One region of the Phyllobacterium sp. GQ127 genome, then DNA from elsewhere that is predicted to be linked to it. Evidence: riboswitches for the same ligand, from Rfam matches in the RefSeq annotation. Region 1 holds a riboswitch; each other region holds the start of a gene.
The links. A riboswitch is a leader RNA that binds a small molecule or an ion and turns the genes downstream of it on or off. The one in region 1 is predicted to bind thiamine pyrophosphate.
Positions count from the first base shown of each region.

Region 1 (7,230 bases):
CCTTGAGAACCGCCTTGCCCTGCGCGCCACGATGGTTACGAAACTCGCTGCGCATGGATTGCAGGTCGCCGAGCCGACGCATGTTACGTTTGCGCCGTGCCGTAACGCCGTATCGTAACCAATGTTCCTCGCGTACAATCTGACGTCCAAGTTTGTGCAGGTCGCGCTCTTCTTCTTCCAGAACCTTGTCGCGCCACTCCTCGAACGAGCCAAACCCTTGATCGAGCCGTTTCGTAACGCCTCGATCAAGCCAGATGGTAGAACGGCTGACATTCTCCAGAAACCGCCGGTCATGCGATATTACCACGATGGCCGAGCGTATCTGGCGCAACTCACTTTCCAGCCATTCAATGGTTGTCAGGTCAAGATGGTTGGTCGGCTCGTCAAGCAGAAGGATATCCGGCTGCGGTGCAAGAACCTTTGCCAAAGCAGCACGACGTGTTTCTCCTCCCGAAAGATTTTCCGGCTTTTCCTCCCCCGTCAGTCCCAGATGCTCAAGCAGGTAACTGACACGGTAAAGATCATCTGCCGGTCCAAGTCCCGCTTCGACATAGGCCCGCACATTGGCAAATCCATCCATATCGGGTGCCTGAGCCAGATAGCGTACCGTGACAGCCGGATGTTTGAAGACTTCGCCGTCCGTTGGGACGACAAATCCGGCGGCGATTTTAAGCAGTGTCGATTTGCCCGAACCGTTGCGTCCTACAAGCGCAATGCGATCATTCTCGCTGACAGAGATGGCCGCATCGGTCAAAAGGGGCGTGCCACCGAAAGTCAGGGCAATTCTATCAAGGCGTAACAGTGGTGGAGCCATCAAACGTATCAATCCGGGAGTTCGAGCAGGTTTTGTCAGGGCTTGTCGATGAGAATATCTGTTCTGTCAAACGAAACAGGCCGGAAATTCCGGCCTGCTTGCGCTAAATCGATATTCTGTGATCAGTAATTGTCATCGCGGTATGGGTCGGAACTATACCGGCGCCGCTCAGACCGGTATCCATCATCATCCGGATATCGTCCATTTCCATAGGCACCTCCGCCATTGCCTTGGCAGGGAGCATTGTAAATCGATCCGTCAGGCCGCTGATAACGGCATAGATTCTCGTTTCCACCGCGCGGTGTCGTGGCTGTACCAACAGCCGCGCCAAGCAAAGCGCCACCCGCAGCACCGATCACCGTGCTTTTCGTATCACGCCCCAAAGCCTGTCCGGCCAGGGCACCAGCGCCAGCACCAATCAATGCACCCGTCCCGGCACGTTGATTTTGCTGGCTCGTCTCACATCCGGCGATCGTAAATGCCAGAAGTGCTGTGGCTGCTATGGCAGCAAAACGAATTTTCATAATAACCTCTCCATTTAAAAAGTGCGGGAAAATCCTGCTTCCTCAATACGGCAGAAGAAAGATCAACGGAACACGCGTCCGGTACGCACAAAAAAACAGGCCGGAAAACCGGCCTGTTTTTCGAAAACTATAACTGCTTAACGGCAAGGTGCGCGATAGCGCTCGCCGTAGCGATTTTCATATGTGCAGTAACGGCGTCCGCCGTCTGATGTTGCTGCGCCAACGACAACGCCTGATGCGCCGCCGATTGCCGCACCGGCCAAAGCACCACGACCACCACCGATAGCGCCACCTGCCAATGCACCAAGTGCTGCACCACCGACACCATATCCGGCTGTCCGCTGTTCACTCGTTGTACAACCAGCAACCGAGAATGCCAAAACTGCGGCAACTGCAACTGTAGATAAACTTTTCAACATGGAAGACCTCTCCCGTTTCTAAAACCAAACTTACCAGCTTGCGTCCCCAATGCTGTGCTGCACACATTACACTTTCCGCTTATATTGACAAGCGTCAGGCAACTGGCGGCGCTGCAATCAGGATTGCTTTGCCCGAATGGAGCGATACGTGGAGGGTTCCACATACGGCATTCGAGACAGTAAGCGATGAACCGAAAGAAAGTTCCACATTTTCAAGCGGCCAGCGTGCTCCATCGATAAAAAGTCCGTGTAATTGCGAAAATGCAACAATGCTGAACTGCGTCTTATCGACGAAATCGAAAGCATATTCACCGCCCACAAGTGGGTGGGCTTCTTCGCTTCCGCTGGTGAGGATGATCTTATGTCCCTGCGCCGCATGGGCGGTCGCCATCGTCAAATGCAGAAGCGTGTGATCGGTGCGCACTCCACCAAATGCACCGCAAAGTACAAGCTCGGTCGCCCCCAGTCGATATGCCTCGTTCAAGGCCAGTTCGCCATCGGTCATATCCTTTGCTGCCGGAAAAACCTGGCGCGGCACATGCGCATATTCTTTTTCCAGCTCGGGCGATGTCGAGTCGAAATCGCCTAGCCAAAGTTCAGGCGTGAGGCCCAGTGGTGCGGCATGGGCGATACCACCATCAGCCGCCAGAACCCTGGCTCCGGCTACCTGTTTCAAAAGGCGATCGGTGACATGGACGGAACCGCCCAAAAGAAGAACGAATTTGCTCATGACCCGCCCATAGCATGCGTCAAACGCTTCCACCAGACAGCTCTGCGTCCGATATCAAACGCTTGCAAGCGCGATAGCAATGCCCTGTCCAACGCCAATGCACATTGTCGCCAGAGCGAGTTTTCCCTCGCGCAATTGCAATTCAAGCGCTGCCGTTCCCGCAATGCGTGCTCCTGACATGCCCAGCGGATGCCCCAGGGCGATAGCGCCGCCATTCGGATTTACATGTTCCGCATCATCGGGAATTCCAAGATCGCGCAATGTTGCAAGTCCCTGCGAGGCAAAAGCTTCATTGAGTTCGATAATGTCAAAATCAGCTGGCGCCAATCCGAGGCGCGCGCAAAGCTTCTTCGTCGCAGGCGCTGGGCCAATTCCCATAATACGGGGTGCCACGCCCGCCGTCGCCCCGCCCAGGATGCGCGCGATGGGATTGAGGCCGTACTTTTTTACAGCCTCTTCGGAGGCAATGATGAGGGCTGCCGCGCCATCATTAACGCCGGAAGCATTTCCTGCCGTCACAGTTCCGCCGGATCGAAATGGCGTCGGCAATTTGGCTAGAGCCTCAATTGTCGTTTGGGGGCGCGGATGCTCGTCTTTATCAACGATAATGGGCTCGCCTTTTCTTTGCGCGATGCGAACCGGGGTAATTTCGCTGGCAAGCCGACCATTCTCCTGAGCCCGACCGGTTCGCTGCTGGGAGCGCACAGCAAAAGCATCCTGATCGGCGCGGGAGACAAGAAACTCTTCGGCAACATTTTCGGCGGTATCAGGCATGGAATCCACACCATATTGCTGCTGCATAAGTGGATTGATGAAGCGCCAGCCGATTGTCGTATCGTAAATTTCTGCATTGCGGGAAAAGGCGCTGTCTGCCTTGGGCAGCACAAAGGGCGCGCGTGACATGGACTCGACACCGCCAGCAATGGCAATGTCCATTTCACCGGCGCGAATGGCGCGTGCGGCTGTGATGATGGCATCCATGCCGGAACCGCATAGCCGGTTCATCGTGGTGCCGGGCACCTCCACGGGCAATCCCGCAAGCAGTGCCGACATGCGGGCGACATTGCGATTGTCTTCGCCAGACTGATTGGCGCATCCATAAATCACTTCATCGATTGCTGCCCAATCGACCGATTTATTACGCTCCATCAATGCCTTGATTGGAATAGCCCCAAGATCGTCCGCCCTAACTCCAGCCAGTGATCCACCAAAACGGCCAATGGGCGTCCGGATATAGTCGCAGATAAATACGTCACCCATCATGCTGCCTCATATGCTTTCTTCTTGCCTGTTGATTTGAGCCGGTCTGTTGCCGCTTCATCAATAGATAATTATTCGGCGGTTGATCGTCCCTGATCATTCATTCTACAGAACCGTACGCACATATCATTCTGGATAAAAGGGAGAGCAAGGTGCAATTTGCCGATATAAATGGTGTGACGCTGCATTATCAGCTGATTGGCGGACCAGCGTCAAAACCTGTGATCGTTTTTGCCAATTCTCTGGGCACTGACTTCCGCATCTGGCGCGATGTCATTATTCGCCTAGCGGGTGATTTTGCTATCGTCACCTATGATAAGCGCGGCCACGGGCTTTCGAGTGTCGGCACGTCTCCCTATTCTCTCGACGATCATGTCGGCGATCTGGCAGGTCTGCTGGATTTCCTCAATGTTAAAAATGCAATCATTTGCGGTCTTTCTGTCGGCGGACTGATTGCGCAGGGGCTTTATGCTTCCCGTCCCGATCTGGTTCGGGCACTGGTCTTGTGTGATACCGCGCACAAGATTGGCAATGCCGATTCCTGGAACGCACGTATTGCCGCGCTTGAGGAAAATGGTATTGAAAGCATCGCCGACACGATCCTCGAACGCTGGTTTACCCCGACATTTCATCGTGAAAGCAGCCCTGCCTTAACCGGCTACCGGAACATGCTGATCCGTCAACCATTGGCCGGATATGCCGGAACCTGCGCAGCAATTCGTGATGCAGACCTGACAGAAGACGCAGGCCGAATATCGGTTCCAACAATCTGTATTGTGGGAGATCAAGATGGCTCAACACCGCCGGACGTCGTGCTTTCAATGGCTAAATTGATTCCGGGCGCGCGCTACGAAGTCATCAAGGATGCCGGGCATATTCCCTGCGTGGAACAACCCGAAATGCTCGTCGCGATTATCAGTGCCTTTATCGATGAGTTCAAACTTGAGGGCAATCCTATTTTGAGCAACTCAACCCTCAACTAGCTCAGGATGACTCGCCGCGAGTGAGGTGGATAAGCTGCATTCGATATAGTGCGTGGTTCGACAAGCTCACCATGAGGGAAGTTTTGTGGGTTGCAGCGACAACTTGCAAGAGTTGCAATAGTTGCAAGAGTTGCAAGAGTTGGCGCCCTGCAATCAACCGACCTCCCTCATCCTGAGCTTGTCGAAGGGCGCATTTGGTTTGTGCAAATCAGACTTTCCAAAAATAATCTCGACAAACTTATCCAACAGTTCCCGCTCTGAACTATTCTGCTCCTGTCCTTCCCGCGGGGAACAGCTTCCGGAGCCGTTCGAAGTTTGGGGAAGGATGGGCGCCTCCGATGGCGGGTTACGGACCCGCCATCCGGGGACGTTCTGTCCAAGGGTTCCCCTGCCGTTACTAGGAACGGCGCGTGCTGGACGAGCACTTTAAGGGGCACAAGGCTAACGCATGGCGCGCCGCAAATGGCACTCCTTGGGTAGCCGAGGCCTCCCAAGCGGAACGGACAGAATGCAAAATCGCCGGACGGGCGGTCTTCGGATCGCTTTACCCACTACAAAGACGCGCTTCGATGACCGCCCGTCTTTCCCACCATCTCAATAGCCAGACGCAAAAGCGGGCGTGGCAAGGGGAAGGCATAACAAAAACAACCAGCTAGGCGATGGGCGCTTGCGTTGGCAGGACACAGTCACTAATCTGGCTTTGCTCTAACGGGGTGCCTGCATCAACAGGCTGAGAGACTGGAACCAATCCAGTCAACCCGCGGAACCTGATCCGGTTTGTACCGGCGGAGGGATTAGATGCGGCTTCACAAGCCGGCGCACCTATCCTTTTGAAATTCAACTTTAGGAGGCGCCTATGCAGCCACTCGAATTTATGAAATTTGCCCTTGTTTCCAGCGCATTGGCATTTGGCCTTTCCAGCCCAGCAAATGCGGATGGCAAGCTGACAGTCTACACCTATGAAAGCTTTACCTCTGAATGGGGGCCAGGGCCAAAAGTCAAAGAAGCCTTTGAGAAGCAATGCACCTGTACTGTTGACTTTGTAGCAGTCGCCGATGGCGTTGCGCTGCTTAACCGTCTGAAGCTTGAAGGCGCATCGACAAAGGCGGATATTGTTCTCGGTCTGGATACGAACCTGACTTTTGAAGCTCAGCAAACCGGACTTTTTGCGCCGCATGGCGTAGATACAACTGCTATCGACATTCCTGGCGGCTTCAAGGACAGCATTTTCGTTCCCTATGATTATGGCTACTTCGCTGTCATTTATGACACAGAGAAAGTCAAAGACGCACCGGTTAGTCTGAAGGATTTGGTTGATGGCGATCCGAAGCAGAAGATCGTTATTGAAGATCCTCGCACGTCTACACCGGGCCTTGGTCTCGTATTGTGGATGAAATCAGTTTACGGGGACAAGGCCAATGAAGCCTGGGCCAAACTCAAGGATCGCGTTTTAACCGTCACGCCCGGCTGGTCAGAAGCCTATGGGCTTTTTACCAAAGGTGAAGCGCCCATGGTGCTTTCCTATACTACGTCGCCCGCTTATCATCTGATCGCGGACAAAACCGATCGGTACAAGGCAGCATCCTTCGATGAAGGACATTACCTGCAGGTCGAGGTTGCAGCGCAAACTGTAAACGGAGCCAAGAACCCGCTTGCTGCGCAGTTTTTGACATTTGTTACCGGCACGGCATTTCAGGATACCATTCCCGAAAACAATTGGATGTATCCTGCAGCTAAAACCTCAAATCCGCTCAATCCAGCCTTTGACACATTGGTAAAGCCAGCAAAGACACTGACTTTCACATCTGAAGAAGTGGCGAAAAATCGCAAAGCCTGGATCGACGAGTGGCTTGAAGCCATGAGCAAGTAGCATAGATGGCCGCCTCTTCGATGAAACCCTTGGCGGGAGGCCTCGCTCTCGCCTTTCTGGGCATATTGGCGGGCGGCTCTCTCCTCAGTCTCGCCATTGAATCTTTCCGTGGAGGCACGGAGGGCTTTGCTACTTTTGACAGCTACATTTGGCGGATTGCACGCTTCACAATCCTTCAAGCGCTCCTTTCCATGGTGCTTTCTGTCGGCTTTGCCATCCCGCTTGCCCGTGCATTGCATGCGCAGCAGAGCTTTCCGGGACGCGCAATGCTCCTGCGTCTGTTTGCCTTGCCTCTGGCGCTGCCAGCGCTCGTTGCCGTGCTCGGTGTCACCAGCATTTACGGACGAAACAGTTTGCTGGCTGCTATCCTCGGATGGCTGGGGCTTGATTTGGTTCCCGATATTTACGGGCTGACGGGCATTCTTCTCGCCCATGTATTTTTCAATTTGCCATTGACGACACGGCTCATTCTCTCAGGTCTGGATTCCATTCCCGAAGATTATTGGAAACTCTCCTCACAACTGGGGATGAGCAACTGGACACAGTTCAAATTAATCGAATGGCCGGTCATTTTACGCAGTATATCGGGTGTGGCTGGCTTGATCTTCATGCTGTGCATTACTTCATTCA
Region 1 covers NZ_JCAXDZ010000003.1:264,234-271,463, forward strand. Annotated here, with positions in the region: gene AC6CHM_RS13300 (ABC-F family ATP-binding cassette domain-containing protein) at 1-814, opposite strand, end outside; partial or broken gene AC6CHM_RS13305 (YMGG-like glycine zipper-containing protein) at 1,009-1,338, opposite strand; gene AC6CHM_RS13310 (YMGG-like glycine zipper-containing protein) at 1,476-1,757, opposite strand; gene AC6CHM_RS13315 (thiamine diphosphokinase) at 1,852-2,487, opposite strand; gene pcaF (3-oxoadipyl-CoA thiolase) at 2,542-3,747, opposite strand; gene pcaD (3-oxoadipate enol-lactonase) at 3,900-4,730, shown strand; TPP riboswitch at 5,430-5,541, shown strand; gene thiB (thiamine ABC transporter substrate binding subunit) at 5,587-6,600, shown strand; gene thiP (thiamine/thiamine pyrophosphate ABC transporter permease) at 6,606-7,230, shown strand, end outside.

Region 2 (7,230 bases), on a different contig from region 1:
TTATCGGCTATTCAGTGCCGGTGTTCTGGCTGGGGCTGCTCGGTCTCGTGCTGTTTTACGCCAAGCTTGGCTGGGTATCGGGACCAGGACGTATCGACGTTGTCTACGAGTACACGTTTACGCCGATTACCGGCCTTTATCTTCTCGATGCGATTTTGCAGAATAATTGGGAAGTCTTCCGCAATATTTTCAGCTTCATCATCCTGCCCGCCTCAGTGCTGGGTTATTTTTCGCTGGCATATATCAGCCGGATGACGCGTTCTTTCATGCTGAACGAGCTTGAGCAGGAATATATTGTTGCGGCGCGCGCCAAGGGCCTGTCCGAAACCCGTATCATCTGGGCTCATGCCCTGCGCAATGCGGCAGTGCCGTTGCTGACTGTGATTGTGCTCTCCTTTGCCAATCTGCTTGAGGGGTCAGTGTTGACCGAAACGATCTTTTCCTGGCCAGGCCTTGGCAGCTACATCACCAATTCGCTGCAAAATGCCGACATGAATGCGGTGCTCGGCGGCACGATTATCATTGGTGCCGTGTTCATCGCCATCAACCTTCTTTCCGATCTTCTGTATCGGCTACTTGACCCACGGACACGCGCACGATGAGCGAGATCGCAAAACCAATTTCCCGCCGTGAATGGCTGATGAGCGACCGGCCGCAATCGCGTATGCAGGCCCGGCTTGGCCGCGCTTATTTGATCTGGAGCCGTTTTGCCAGCAACAGGCTCGCCGTGATCGGGCTTGGCATCATTTTTGCGCTGGTGCTGGTGGCGCTATTCGCTCCTCTGCTTGCGCCGCATTCACCGGTTGCAGGCGATCTGCGCAATGCACGGCTTTTGCCGCCCGGTGGCGATTATTGGCTCGGCACAGACGATCAGGGCCGCGATATTCTTTCGCGCCTTATCTATGGTTCGCGTCTGACGCTCTATGTAGTTGTCCTCGTGGCTATCATCGCCGCGCCGATTGGGTTGCTTGTCGGCACCATTGCCGGTTATGCCGGAGGCTGGGTAGACGCAATTCTTATGCGGCTCACCGATATCTTCCTGGCATTTCCAAAGCTCATTCTGGCTCTCGCTTTGGTGGCGGCGCTGGGACCTGGCATTGAGAATGCCGTCATTGCCATAGCAGTCACCTCGTGGCCGCCCTATGCACGCATTGCCAGAGCTGAAACGCTGACCGTGCGCAATTCCGACTATATTGCCGCCGTGCAGCTCATGGGTGCATCACCCATGCGTATCGTCCTGCGCCACATCATGCCGCTTTGCCTTTCATCTCTGATCGTCCGTGTGACACTCGACATGGCCGGAATTATCCTGGTCGCCGCAGGCCTTGGTTTCCTTGGTCTGGGCGCACAGCCGCCATTGCCTGAATGGGGTGCGATGATCGCATCCGGTCGCCGGTTCATCATGGATCAATGGTGGGTGGCGGCCGCACCGGGTTTTGCAATTCTCATCGTCAGTCTGGGCTTTAATCTTCTTGGCGATGGCTTGCGCGATGCGCTCGATCCAAGGGGGAACAACCAATGAGCGCCTTGCTGACAGTCAAGGATCTTCGCGTGCAATTTCCGACCCGCACGGGCGTCGTGGATGCTGTGCGCGGCGTTTCGTTCGCGCTTGGTCGCGAAAGGCTCGGCATTGTTGGCGAGTCCGGTTCAGGAAAATCCCAGACCGGGCGCGCAATCATGGGGCTGACGCCACATCACGCAAAGATCACTGCCGATACGTTGAATTTTGACGGAATGGATCTTCTGGATATTTCGGCAAAGGAGCGGCGAAGCCTGCGTGGAAACCGCATCGCCATGATCCTCCAGGACCCGAAATATTCGCTCAATCCTGTGATGAGCATCGGCAGGCAGATTGTTGAAACGCTGCGTACCCATGAAAAGGTGAGCAAAGCCGAGGCGCGCAAGCGCGCGCTCGACATGCTTGCTGCTGTGCAGATACGTGATCCGGAACGGGTCTTTAATCTGCATCCGCATGAAGTTTCCGGCGGCATGGGACAACGCGCCATGATCGCGATGATGCTGGTGACCGGACCGGAGCTGCTGATCGCGGATGAACCGACTTCCGCGCTTGATGTGACGGTGCAGCTGGATGTGCTGCGAATCCTCGACAATCTGGTGCGGGATCGCGGCATGGGTTTGATCTTCATCTCCCATGATTTGCGGCTGGTCTCCTCCTTTTGCGACCGCGTTATCGTCATGTATGCAGGACGGATCGTCGAAGAAATCGCCGCTGCAGACCTTAAGAACGCAAAACATCCCTATACACGCGGGTTGATGAATTGCATGCCGCAGATCGGCACCGACCGGCATCCGCTGCCGGTCCTTGACCGCAAGCCGGAGTGGGCCGCATGAACAATCTGCAAGTGGCGGCTCTCAGCGTCGAAAATCTTGAAGTGAAGTATGATCGTTTTCGCGCATTGCGCGGCGTCAGTCTTGATGTCCAGCAGGGCGAGTCTTTTGGTCTGGTGGGCGAGAGCGGCTCGGGAAAGTCAACCTTGCTGCGAGCCGTCGCGGGACTTGCACCTGTTACCGGCGGCGCGATCACAGTCAATGGCAAGACGCTTGGTTCGTCGCGTACAAAAGCATTTTACCGTGAAGTGCAAATGGTGTTTCAGGACCCCTATGGCTCGCTGCATCCGCGCCAGACCGTGGATCGCCTGTTGCTGGAACCATTGGTCGTGCATGGCTTTGCCGATATCGAAAAACGTATCCTGCGCGCGCTTGATGAAGTGGGCCTTGGTTCAAGCTTTCGCTTTCGCTATTCGCATCAGCTTTCCGGCGGTCAACGCCAGCGTGTCGCCATTGCCCGTGCATTGATCCTGGAGCCTTCAATCCTGCTTCTTGATGAACCGACATCAGCCCTTGATGCTTCGGTACAAGCGGAAGTTCTCAACCTGCTGGAGCAGATAAGGCGGGATAGAAAGCTGACCTTCCTGATGGTCAGCCATGATCTGGCGGTGGTCACCCATATGTGCGACCGGCTGATGGTGATGCAGAATGGCGCAGAGGTGGAACGCCTGTCGGCGACAGACCTTGCCCGCCATGCAGTCAAGGAAGATTACACGCGCAATCTTCTTTTGGCGAGCGAGGGCTTTGTCCGGCCGGAAGCATCCATATAGAGCTGTAAGGTTCACCGGATTTTTACCATTGCTGAACATTCAGGCGCTCTTTACTGCCTGAATGCAGAATGGTGAAAATCTGAATGAATTTCATAAGCCGTCATTCACATGGCTGAATCAATGGTCTGCCCAGCGACTGGAGTGGGCCATGAAAAAAATAAGAAACTTTCTGAAAGACCGTAGTGGCGCGACAGCCGTCACATTTGCATTGTTGCTCGTACCTATGGTGGGAATGACCGGGCTTGCCGTGGATTATACCCGCGCAAGCGGCGATCGCTCACGATTGCAGGGCATTGCAGATTCCGCGGCATTGGCCGGAGCCTCCGTCTTTACGGGTGAAAACAAGGCTGCTGCCGAAGCAAGTGCACGCGCCTATCTGCGTGCTCATCTCGGCGCCGAGATGGATAAAATGCAGGTCGGCTTTGATACGAGCAATCAACGCGTGATTGTATCGCTCGCGGGCGAAACAAATACGCTTTTCATGAAGGTCCTAGCCAAGGAAAAAGTAGCTATAGGTGTGCTTGCGGAAGCATTGGCACCATTGAAACCGTCAAGCGCTGAAATCCAGATCGGAGCAGCGTATGGACATTGGGCTAAGAAAGTTTCTGTGATTGTCATTCGTCCTGGGACGACAAAAGAGGTCGTGCTGGGAACGGTAATATATGAAGCATCTGACCTCTCCGCTGAAGATGGTCGAGGCACTGGAAAAACGATAATAGACCCGGCTGACGGCAAGATCTTGCTCGGTGAATACAAAGAGTTCTTTCTTCGCATGGAGGTCAAAAAGAAGCCCTGCAATATCGGTAGATATGATTCCAATACCAGTAGCAGGTATGTTACATGCAGCCCGACAACGAATAGCGAATATAAAAACTATGATCTGAAGTTCACAACGAACGACCCCGCGCAATCAAAGTATCTTTTTGTAGGGGACACAGCGGACACGCTTAAGCAACTAGAAGATGGCGCAACGCTTGAGGAGTTGCTGGACTGCGATCAGCAATGGCATTTTCACGGATGGGAAGATGGAGGCGGTTGGGATAAGCAGGACTTCTTTTACAAGATCAAGGCCGCATGCAAGGCCGTTGACGGGGAATATGTCCGCCTGACGCGTTAAGCCAAATAACACCGGCGCATTGACTTCCATGATGCGCCGTCTCATCATGATTTCATTCCGAGGGGGGCATCGTACGATGCTGAGATGGCGCTGAGCCAAGACCCTTGAACCTGATCCGGATCATACCGGCGTAGGAACGGGAATTGAGCAATTATCGCGCTGGTTCGTCTTTCTTCGCACATATCCGGGTCTCCAGTTTTGAAAATGGAGTCCGTGACGTGCCAAAAGTAGATTACCGCCTGAATGCCATTGTCGATTTTGATGCTATTGGCCCTGATAAGGATTTGGGGGCTCTGGCTCTGGCTGCGGCGCGTGGTGGTGCAACAATTATCCAGTATCGTGACAAAAACTCCGCAACGCGTGACATGATTGATCGTGCACGGCAGATACACGCCGCGATCAAGGCGACAGGCGTTCCGCTGCTCGTCAATGACCGGATTGATGTTGCGCTTGCCGCTGGCGTTGAGGGTGTCCATGTGGGGCGCGAAGACATGGCGGTTGCCGATGTCCGACATCTGCTCGGGCCAAATGCGATTATCGGACTGACCGTCAAGAATGAGCCGGACGCGCAAGCAGCGATTGATGGCGATATTGACTATGCCTGTATTGGCGGACTGTTTGAAACACCCACTAAGGAAAACCTGCAACCGATCGGCTTTGACGGGTTCAAGCGCCTGGCTGCCATCATACGCAAGGCAAAACCGCATTTGCCTATAGGCGCTATCGCCGGTATTGGGCTGGAGCGCACGCCGCTTGCCATTGAAGCGGGTGCTGATGGTGTAGCGGTCATTTCTGCGATCTTCCGTCAGGACGATCCGCAAGGAGCGGCGCACGCATTGCGGTCGGCGGTGGATGAGGCATTGCAGGTAAGAGAGCCAGCATGACCGCAATAGCGCTGACTATTGCCGGGTCTGACAGCGGCGGCGGGGCAGGAATCCAGGCCGATTTGAAAACCTTCTCGGCGCTCGGTGTTTATGGAGCGAGTGTGCTCACCGCAATCACTGCGCAGAACACCCATGGTGTTACGGCCATTGAGAATCTTTCGCCCGATATCATCCGGGCTCAGATGGACGCGGTTCTTTCCGACCTTGAGGTGAATGCAATCAAGATTGGCATGGTCTCGACAGTATCAACCATAGAGACAATTGCGCAGGGGCTTGATCGCTGGCAGCGCAAAGCGGTGTTCGACCCTGTCATGGTTGCAACTGCGGGTGACCCTTTGCTGGAGCCGGCCGCAATCGACGCTCTGCGCCAGCTTCTCTTGCCGCGCGCGCTGCTGCTGACTCCCAATTTGCCGGAGGCGTCCTTGCTAACAAATATGCCGATTGCTGAAGATGAAGCCCAGATGGTGCGGCAGGCGGAAAAGCTGCTCGAACTTGGTCCCTCAGCCGTACTCATAAAGGGCGGACATGCCAAGGGGGATATGAGCACCGATATCCTGCTTGATGGGTCCGGAATGGAGCGATTTTCGACGCCGCGTATCAAGACAGTCAATGATCATGGTACTGGATGCACACTGGCGTCTGCCATTGCCGCTGGCCTGGCAAAAGGAATGGCTCTGCATGGTGCCGTTAGTGAAGCCAAGGACTATCTGACGGCTGCCATGGCGGCTGGCGAAATGCTCAAAGTCGGCAGCGGGCGTGGGCCGGTCCACCACTTCCATCGCTGGTGGGCGGCCTAGCAGCACCGGTGCAGTTTTGATTTCAGAGTGGAGCGGCGGTGCTGGCTGGTGTCGCGTTGCTCAAGCCTGTGGTTGCTCCACTGGTGGAGGCTGCCGAAGCAATGTCAGGCCGTTGCATCGGCAACGGGATCGCTGCCGGAAACGCCACAGCGGGTTCTTCTGAATAAGCGAGTTGCGCCGGCATGGCAGCCGGTGTTTCAGCGGGAGCCATCGCCGTCATCGTCGCGGGTGCAACAGGCGTGCTTGACGGTTTCAGGCCGGTCTCTTCCAGAAGGCCCTTTTTCTTGGCCTGATAATAATAGCCGCGAGCGTAAAGCCGCACGGCCTGATCAGGATTGTTATCGGCAACCTTGTAGGCGCCAGCAAGATACTTCACGCCAAATTTGAGATTTGTTTCTGCATCCAGCAAATCTTGCGCAGAGCCGGTGTGACCCATGCCGCGTGCTGTCGCGGGCAACATCTGCATCAGACCCCAATAGGGACCGTTGCGAGCCTGTGGATTACCGCGGCTTTCCCGATGCACAATGCGGCGAACGAGCGATTCAGGCACTTCGTAGGCAACCGAATATTTTGAAATCAAACTGTCGAGCGGCGTACCGTTATCTTTGAATTCAGGGGCGCTTTTCGTGCTTGTGGCAACGGTGACGGTGCTCTTGCTGTCCGTGGCCACATCGGAATTAGCGGGTGCTTCGGCCGCAGCAACACGCGGAGATTGTTCAGGAATTGGCAGTGATGCAGCCTCGGGCAGCTTGGGATCAGTCGTGGTGCAAGCGCCCAAAACCAAGGCGAAACTCAAGCAAGCAAATGTCCGAAGTGATCGTGTATCAGGCAGCATTTATCACCGGTTTGACGAAGCATCTCTTTTAACGATTGGTTTCTCATAGCGCGTTCGTTCGGTTTAGAGGCAATCACTTTCTGATACAAAATGTAACAATGCTCATGGGCGCCCTGTCAAGGTGAGACAAGTTGCGAAAACCTGCCCTGTTAAAACCGATCCGAACCAGCGGTTGACTCGCTCATATATATCAATGTATCAGTTATATATTGGTAAGGCCAGTTTACCAGTTGCCGGAAATGGGAAGCCGGGCGGGGAGGTTTAAATGTTCGCAGCCATTCAGTCACGCCGGCTTTACCGGCAGGTGGCAGACCAGATACGAAGCCAGATCGAACATGGTCAGCTTGGTGTCGGAGAGCGTTTGCCCGGTGAGCGTGAACTGGCGGAGGAACTTGGCGTTTCCCGTCCCACCATTCGTGAGGCTTTAATTGCCCTCGAGGTCGAGGGGCTCATCCATATTCGCATGGGATCAGGTGTT
Region 2 covers NZ_JCAXDZ010000002.1:19,854-27,083, forward strand. Annotated here, with positions in the region: gene AC6CHM_RS08310 (ABC transporter permease) at 1-602, shown strand, start outside; gene nikC (nickel transporter permease) at 599-1,522, shown strand; gene AC6CHM_RS08320 (ABC transporter ATP-binding protein) at 1,519-2,352, shown strand; gene AC6CHM_RS08325 (ABC transporter ATP-binding protein) at 2,349-3,119, shown strand; gene AC6CHM_RS08330 (TadE/TadG family type IV pilus assembly protein) at 3,268-4,236, shown strand; TPP riboswitch at 4,287-4,390, shown strand; gene thiE (thiamine phosphate synthase) at 4,455-5,120, shown strand; gene thiD (bifunctional hydroxymethylpyrimidine kinase/phosphomethylpyrimidine kinase) at 5,117-5,917, shown strand; gene AC6CHM_RS08345 (transglycosylase SLT domain-containing protein) at 5,940-6,713, opposite strand; gene AC6CHM_RS08350 (FadR/GntR family transcriptional regulator) at 7,018-7,230, shown strand, end outside.
Region 2: linked by a shared signal. The riboswitch ahead of thiE (thiamine phosphate synthase) and the one ahead of thiB (thiamine ABC transporter substrate binding subunit) in region 1 are both predicted to bind thiamine pyrophosphate.

Region 3 (7,230 bases), on a different contig from region 1:
TTTTCGTGCTGCCGGCGAAAAACGCCGCTCATACAGCATGGGTTCGCATTTTTACGCCGGATTATGAGATGCCGTTCGCCGGGCATCCTACGGTTGGGACAGCTGTGTCACTTGCGCAAAATCGTTTTGGTGAAGTTGAAAACGATCAAGATGCGCTTATTATTTTGGAAGAGCAGGTTGGACCTGTTCGGTGCGGCGTAAGACTGGGAAAACACGGGGCTTTTGCGGAATTTGACCTCCCTAAATTGCCGCAACGGGTAGACTACAACTACGACAAGGTTGCCATAGCGCGGGCACTGCGGTTAGAGCGCGACGAGATTGGTTTTGAAAACCATGTTCCCAGCATTTGGGATGCCGGTGTACCATTTTTACTTGTGCCGATACGTGGTCTTGCATCAGCTGCTCGAATACGGATCGATCAGGCTGCAATGCAGCGGATAGCACCCCGAATTGGCCATAGGCAATTGCCGGTTTATGCTTACTGCCGTGAAACCGTAGGGCATGAGAACGATTTTCATTCGCGTATGTTTGTCAGTGACGAAGGAACTTATGAAGACCCTGCAACCGGCTCAGCGACAGCTGCGTTTGCCGGTGCAATTCACTTGTTCGATGAACCGCTTGATGGCGTACAGCGATTTTCTATTGAACAAGGCTATGAGATGGGCCGGCTGTCGAAACTTGAGCTAGAACTCGATATTAAGGATAAGGCAATCATAAGCGCACGAATCGGTGGCGCGGCGATCAAGGTGGCAGAGGGCAAGTTGTTTGTCTGAGAACGAAAATTTCATCTTCTTGCCGATCAGCGCGATAAAGTTTGGTGAAGGGCTGGACAGGCAAGATTTGCCCCGTTATAGAGCGCTCACTGTCGTCGCGGAAGCGGCTGACGGGCACATAGCTCAGTTGGTAGAGCAGCTGACTCTTAATCAGCGGGTCGTAGGTTCGATCCCTACTGTGCCCACCATTTTTCTGAAACGAGGGCCGTATGGCCCTTTTTTCTTGCACCAAGCAAGCCTCGGCTTGTCCGAAACCTTCCACAGGAGATTTTCATGAGCGTTCGTCGTATTGAAGCAGGCCCTCGCATGAGCCAGGCCGTGATCCATGGTAATACAGTCTATCTGGCCGGTCAGGTAGGTGGTCCGGGCAAGAGCGTAACAGAACAGACTAAAGACGTCCTGGCCTCGGTTGATCGTTTGCTCAAAGAGGCAGGTACAGATAAGTCGAAGTTGTTGCAGGCCATCATCTGGCTTGATGACATGAAGGACTTTGGCGAAATGAATGCAGTATGGGATGCATGGGTTGATCCGGCCAATGCTCCAGCACGCGCGACAGGTGAAGCCAAGCTTGCAACACCGGAATATAAGGTTGAAATCATCATCACGGCTGCAATCTAAAGATTGCGTATCCAAGTTTAATTGCTTGGGTGCACTGGATTTTTGGCGCGGGAATGAATAAAGTCCGCGCTTCTCCGGATTGCCGTTGTGGCAATTCTTCAAACGCTTGTCTGATTGTGGCCAGTTTTGGTACTGCAAGACGAGGCAAGCATGGGTAAGGAAAACGATTGCAAGTTCTCGTCCGTGATAACAATGTTGAACAAGCCCTACGGGTCTTGAAGAAAAAGATGCAGCGCGAAGGTCTATTTCGCGAAATGAAGGCCCGTCAGGCTTTCGAAAAGCCTTCTGAACGTCGTGTTCGCGAAAAAGCAGAAGCCGTTAGCCGCGCCCGCAAGGCCGCCCGCAAGCAGGCTCAACGCGAAGGCTTGTTGCCTGGACCAAAGAAAAAAGAACGTGTTGCACGCCCTGGCGCGCCAGCAGGTAACGACTATAATAATAATCGCTGATATCTGACGGGCTTTAACGCCCTTCATTGTGACGACAAACCCGCATGGCCAAAACGCTATAGCGGGTTTCGTTTTTGTGGGACTGCGCAGACATTCCGGGCAGTTTCAAAAAAGTGCCTTCTTGTGCGATGGGTCAATGTCTTTACTTATCGATTATCGCAGTTTTGGAGATATGATCCTATGGCACTCAAGCTCAATATTATAATCGCAAGCACGCGGCCCGGGCGTGGTGGTCCTGCTGTAGCAAAGTGGTTCAACGAATTCGCCAAGCAGGATGGCAAGTTCGACCCTGTGCTTATCGATTTGGCTGATTTCAAGTTGCCGGTCTATGACGAACCGAATCATCCCCGCATGAAAAAATACGAACATCCGCATACAAAGAAGTGGAGTGAGGCGATTGAGCCGGCCGACGCTTACATCTTTGTAATGCCTGAATATGACTACAACGCGCCACCTTCGCTCATCAATGCCTTAGTCTATTTATGGAATGAGTGGAACTACAAACCTGTAAGCTTTGTAAGTTATGGCGGTGTTTCCGGTGGTTTGCGTGCTACCGAATCGGTCAAAGGGTTGATCTCGGCACTCCGTATGGTTTCGCTTGCAGAAAGCGTTCCCATTCCTTCGTACCAGCAGTTTATCAACGATGATGGCGTGTTCACGCCAAATGAACTGATAACTACCAGCGCCAGCACGGTTTTGACTGAACTTGCAAAATGGGCAGGTGCTCTGAAACCGCTTCGCGCTTCGTAATTTTATGAAGCGCTTGACAGCAATACGTCAGGCGGTTCACTTTAGGCCATTCACCAGGGGAGTCCCGACAAGGGGCTGAGATACTGCTTCAGGCATAGCCAAGCGCAGTGACCCGTTGAACCTGATCCAGTTCACACTGGCGTAGGGACGGTGCAAAGGTTATCGCGCATAGTGCATTCGCACTGAATCCATGATTGGATTCGCGAGGCTTCTTTCATCCTTCCGGCTCAGAACTGGGTTTCCTGCAATAACGCAAAGGAACCTGACGATGACTGCTGTAACAAAAATTACCGAGGCCCCGAAAGTTTCAACCGGGCCGCTTCCCGCCTCAATCAAGATTTATAAACCAGGGCAGATACATGCTGATATTCGCGTTCCCTTGCGCGAAATTGCGGTTCATCCCACCGCTGGTGAGCCAAACCTTGCGGTTTACGATTCATCCGGTCCCTACACTGACGCAACTGCAAGTATCGATATCAATAAAGGGATCGCACGTGTTCGTGAGGCATGGAAAATCGGTCAACAGGCCGATAGCTATTCCTATAAGGGGCGAATAATCCAGTCAGCTGACAATGGCTTCGCCACGGGCGAGCGGCTTACAAGAGAATTTCCTGTTCAATATCAGCCACGCCGCGCTTACGACGGAAAAGCGATTACGCAGCTTGCTTACGCCCGCGCGGGAATTATTACGCCTGAAATGGAATATGTCGCCATAAGGGAGAATCTCGGTCGGGAAGCCGCACGGAACCAGGTTCGGGATGGCGAGTCATTCGGTGCATCGTTACCGGATCATGTGACATCGGAATTCGTACGGGAGGAAATCGCCAGGGGGCGGGCCATCATACCTGCCAATATCAATCATCCTGAGCTTGAGCCTATGATCATAGGTCGGAATTTCCTCGTGAAGATCAATGCCAATATCGGTAATTCCGCCGTCACATCGTCGATGGAGGAGGAAGTCGAAAAGATGGTTTGGGCTATCCGCTGGGGTGGCGATACGGTGATGGACTTGTCGACCGGGCGCAACATCCACAATATTCGCGAGTGGATTATCCGTAATTCGCCGGTTCCCATCGGAACTGTCCCGCTATATCAGGCGCTGGAGAAGGTTGGCGGTATCGCTGAAGATCTGACTTGGGAAGTTTACAGAGATACGCTGATCGAACAGGCAGAGCAGGGCGTCGACTACTTTACTATTCATGCCGGTGTCCGACTGCATTATATTCCACTGACGGTTAATCGTGTCACGGGCATCGTCTCGCGAGGCGGTTCAATCATGGCAAAGTGGTGCCTGCATCATCACCGGGAAAGCTTTCTTTATGAGCATTTCGAGGAAATCTGCGATATTTGCCGTGCTTATGATGTCAGTTTTTCACTCGGTGACGGATTGCGACCCGGTTCAATAGCCGATGCAAACGACGCGGCGCAGTTTGCTGAGCTTGAAACATTGGGTGAACTGACTCAGATCGCTTGGGCCAGAGATTGCCAGGTTATGATCGAAGGTCCCGGTCATGTGCCGATGCACAAGATCAAAGAGAATATGGACAAGCAGCTTGCTGTTTGCGGAGAGGCACCATTCTACACGCTTGGACCGCTGACGACAGACATTGCTCCCGGCTACGATCATATTACCTCTGGCATCGGTGCTGCAATGATCGGCTGGTTTGGCACGGCGATGCTTTGTTATGTTACGCCTAAAGAACATCTGGGATTGCCCAATCGAGACGACGTAAAGGTCGGCGTTATTACCTACAAGATTGCTGCACATGCGGCGGATTTGGCCAAGGGGCATCCGGCGGCGAAGCTTCGAGATGATGCTCTATCCCGTGCGCGCTTTGAGTTTCGCTGGGAGGACCAGTTTAATCTCTCTCTTGATCCTGAGACGGCGAGACTCTACCACGATGAGACCTTGCCGAAAGAAGCGCATAAGGTTGCGCATTTTTGCTCAATGTGCGGGCCGAAGTTTTGCTCAATGCGCATTTCACACGACATTCGTGCGGAGGCTCAAAAAGAAGGCATGGCAGCGATGGCGGAGAAATTCCGCACAGGCGGCGAGCTCTATATGCCGCTCAATGCCGGGGAATGAGGTGAATATTCTGGTGAAAGGGGCCGGCGTTGCCGGCCTCACAGTTGCTTATGAGCTTCGAGCACGTGGAGCCGAAGTGACGATACTAGACCCCTTTGGCGGCGAAAATTCTGCAGCCTCCTGGTATGCCGGTGGCATGCTCGCACCTTGGTGTGAGCGCGAAAGCGCTGAACAGGCTGTCATTGATCTTGGAATAAACGCGGCCAATTGGTGGGAGTCTGTAATTCCCGGATCCGTGAGTCGCAAGGGAACGCTGGTGGTGGCCACACCGCGGGATGTAAAAGAACTGGAGCGCTTTGGCGCGCGGACGTCGGGCTTTGTGCGCATTGGTGAGGAAGCAATTTCGCTCTTGGAACCCGATCTTGGCGCAGCGGCTTTCCGCAAGGGATTGTTCTTTGAAAGTGAGGCGCATCTGGCGCCACGTCAGGTTCTAACGGAATTAAAGGCAAAACTCGTTGGGTTAGGCGCCCGCTGCGAAACTGGGACGAGCGCCGCTGAAATTTCCAGCTTTGAATGGGTTATCGATTGTACTGGAATCGCGTCTCCAGATATTGATTTGCGGGGCGTGCGTGGCGAAATGCTCATCTTGCGCAGCAAAGACATATCACTGTCACGACCCATACGGCTTATTCACCCGCGGTTCCCGCTTTATATTGTGCCCCGACCGGACCACACTTTCATGGTGGGCGCGACGATGATTGAGAGCGATGCAAATGGACCGGTAACGGCGCGCTCAATGATGGAATTGTTGAACGCTGCCTACACTGTTCACCCGGCATTTGGTGAAGCCGAAATTATCGAAACCGGAACAGGCGTTCGCCCAGCCTACCCAAATAATCTGCCGCGCGTGGTTAAAACGGGCAATTGCATCAGCATTAACGGACTTTATCGACACGGTTTTCTGCTTGCGCCAGCGATGGCAAAGCAGGCTGCCGACATGATCCTGAAAGAAAGGAGTATACGCCATGAAACTCACCGTGAACGGACAGGCGCATGATGTCTCGGCGCAAACTCTTGAAGCGCTGTTGTTAGAGCTTGAATTTGAGGGTGAATGGCTCGCAACAGCAGTCAATAGTGAGCTTGTACGAGCAAACGAGCGGCAGAATCACACTCTAAAGAATGGTGATCGCATCGAAATTTTGACCCCGAAGCAGGGTGGGTGAAATGTTGAAACTTTATGGCGCCGAAATATCGTCTCGCCTTTTGCTTGGTACGGCGCAGTATCCATCTCCTGCAATTCTTATAGATGCGATTAAAGCTTCAGGAACAGAGATCATAACCGTGTCGTTGCGCCGCGAAATGGCTGGCACGAAAACTGGCGACGGATTTTGGTCCTTGCTTCGTTCCTTGAAATTGCGTGTGTTGCCTAATACAGCCGGGTGTCACACAGTGAAAGAAGCTGTGCTGACTGCGCATATGGCGCGTGACGTTTTTTCTACAGACTGGATCAAGCTTGAAGTCATTGGTAATCACGACACTCTACAACCCGATGTTTTCGCTTTGGTAGAAGCCGCAAGGATTTTGAGCGAAGATGGCTTCAAGGTGTTTCCCTATACAACCGATGACCTGGTCATCGCTGAACGGTTGCTGGAAGCGGGCTGCGATGTTCTCATGCCGTGGTGCGCACCTATTGGTTCAGCCATGGGACCGCTCAATTTGCATGCATTGCGCTCGATACGCGGGCATTTCCCTGAGGTTCCGATTATTATCGATGCTGGCTTGGGTCGGCCGTCGCATGCAGCGGCTGTGATGGAATTGGGATTTGATGCGGTCCTTCTCAATACAGCGGTAGCCAAGGCAGGCAATCCGCCAGCAATGGCACAGGCTTTTGCCAAAGCTGTTGAGGCTGGCCATCAAGCTTATCAAGCGGTCGTGCTGGAGCCGCGCGATATGGCTGTGCCGTCAACGCCTGTAATAGGCAAGGCTGTATTTACATAGGGAGATTACCTGGCCTTTGTAGCAATAACATCGAGCCATTCCGTCGGCTCATTATCGTAACCACTTCCCATATAATTCTTGATCTCGACCAAAGACCAGCTTGAGCCATAAGCCTGCCTAAGCCATTCAGGGGAGGGGTAGTTATAATAACGGCCAAACTTGTCGCGCCCTTCCTGCTTTCCAGCCTTGTAACTGGCATAAAACACACCGCCCGATTTAAGCGCTCGCTCGATACGCTGAAGAATAGCGGCAAGGTTTGGTCGCGGAACATGTAAAAGACAGGCGTTGGCCCACACAGCATCAAATTTGCTGCGATCCTTGATTTGATCGAACTTCAATACTTTTGCAGGAACGCCCAGACGTTTCTCAGCTTGATAGGCAAGTTCTGGGCTGCCATCGGTAGGTGTAACGTCAAAGCCTAGAGCGAGCATGCGGGCACTGTCATCGCCGCCGCCGCAACCAAGTTCTAGAATGGAGCAATTGCGAGTAAGACGAATAAGAAAGGAATCCAATCGTTCGTATGATCTATGTTCAATGCGATTGGCATAGGTCTCAGCTTCTTCTGAATAAAATCGAAGAGTATCTTGATCTTCAGCGACCACCACATCGTCCTTTTACA
Region 3 covers NZ_JCAXDZ010000001.1:1,147,706-1,154,935, reverse strand. Annotated here, with positions in the region: gene AC6CHM_RS05915 (PhzF family phenazine biosynthesis protein) at 1-773, shown strand, start outside; tRNA gene AC6CHM_RS05910 (tRNA-Lys) at 886-961, shown strand; gene AC6CHM_RS05905 (RidA family protein) at 1,047-1,391, shown strand; gene rpsU (30S ribosomal protein S21) at 1,559-1,837, shown strand; gene AC6CHM_RS05895 (NADPH-dependent FMN reductase) at 2,018-2,587, shown strand; TPP riboswitch at 2,633-2,753, shown strand; gene thiC (phosphomethylpyrimidine synthase ThiC) at 2,856-4,673, shown strand; gene thiO (glycine oxidase ThiO) at 4,675-5,670, shown strand; gene thiS (sulfur carrier protein ThiS) at 5,639-5,836, shown strand; gene AC6CHM_RS05875 (thiazole synthase) at 5,838-6,611, shown strand; gene AC6CHM_RS05870 (class I SAM-dependent methyltransferase) at 6,617-7,213, opposite strand; gene AC6CHM_RS05865 (RrF2 family transcriptional regulator) at 7,226-7,230, opposite strand, start outside.
Region 3: linked by a shared signal. The riboswitch ahead of thiC (phosphomethylpyrimidine synthase ThiC) and the one ahead of thiB (thiamine ABC transporter substrate binding subunit) in region 1 are both predicted to bind thiamine pyrophosphate.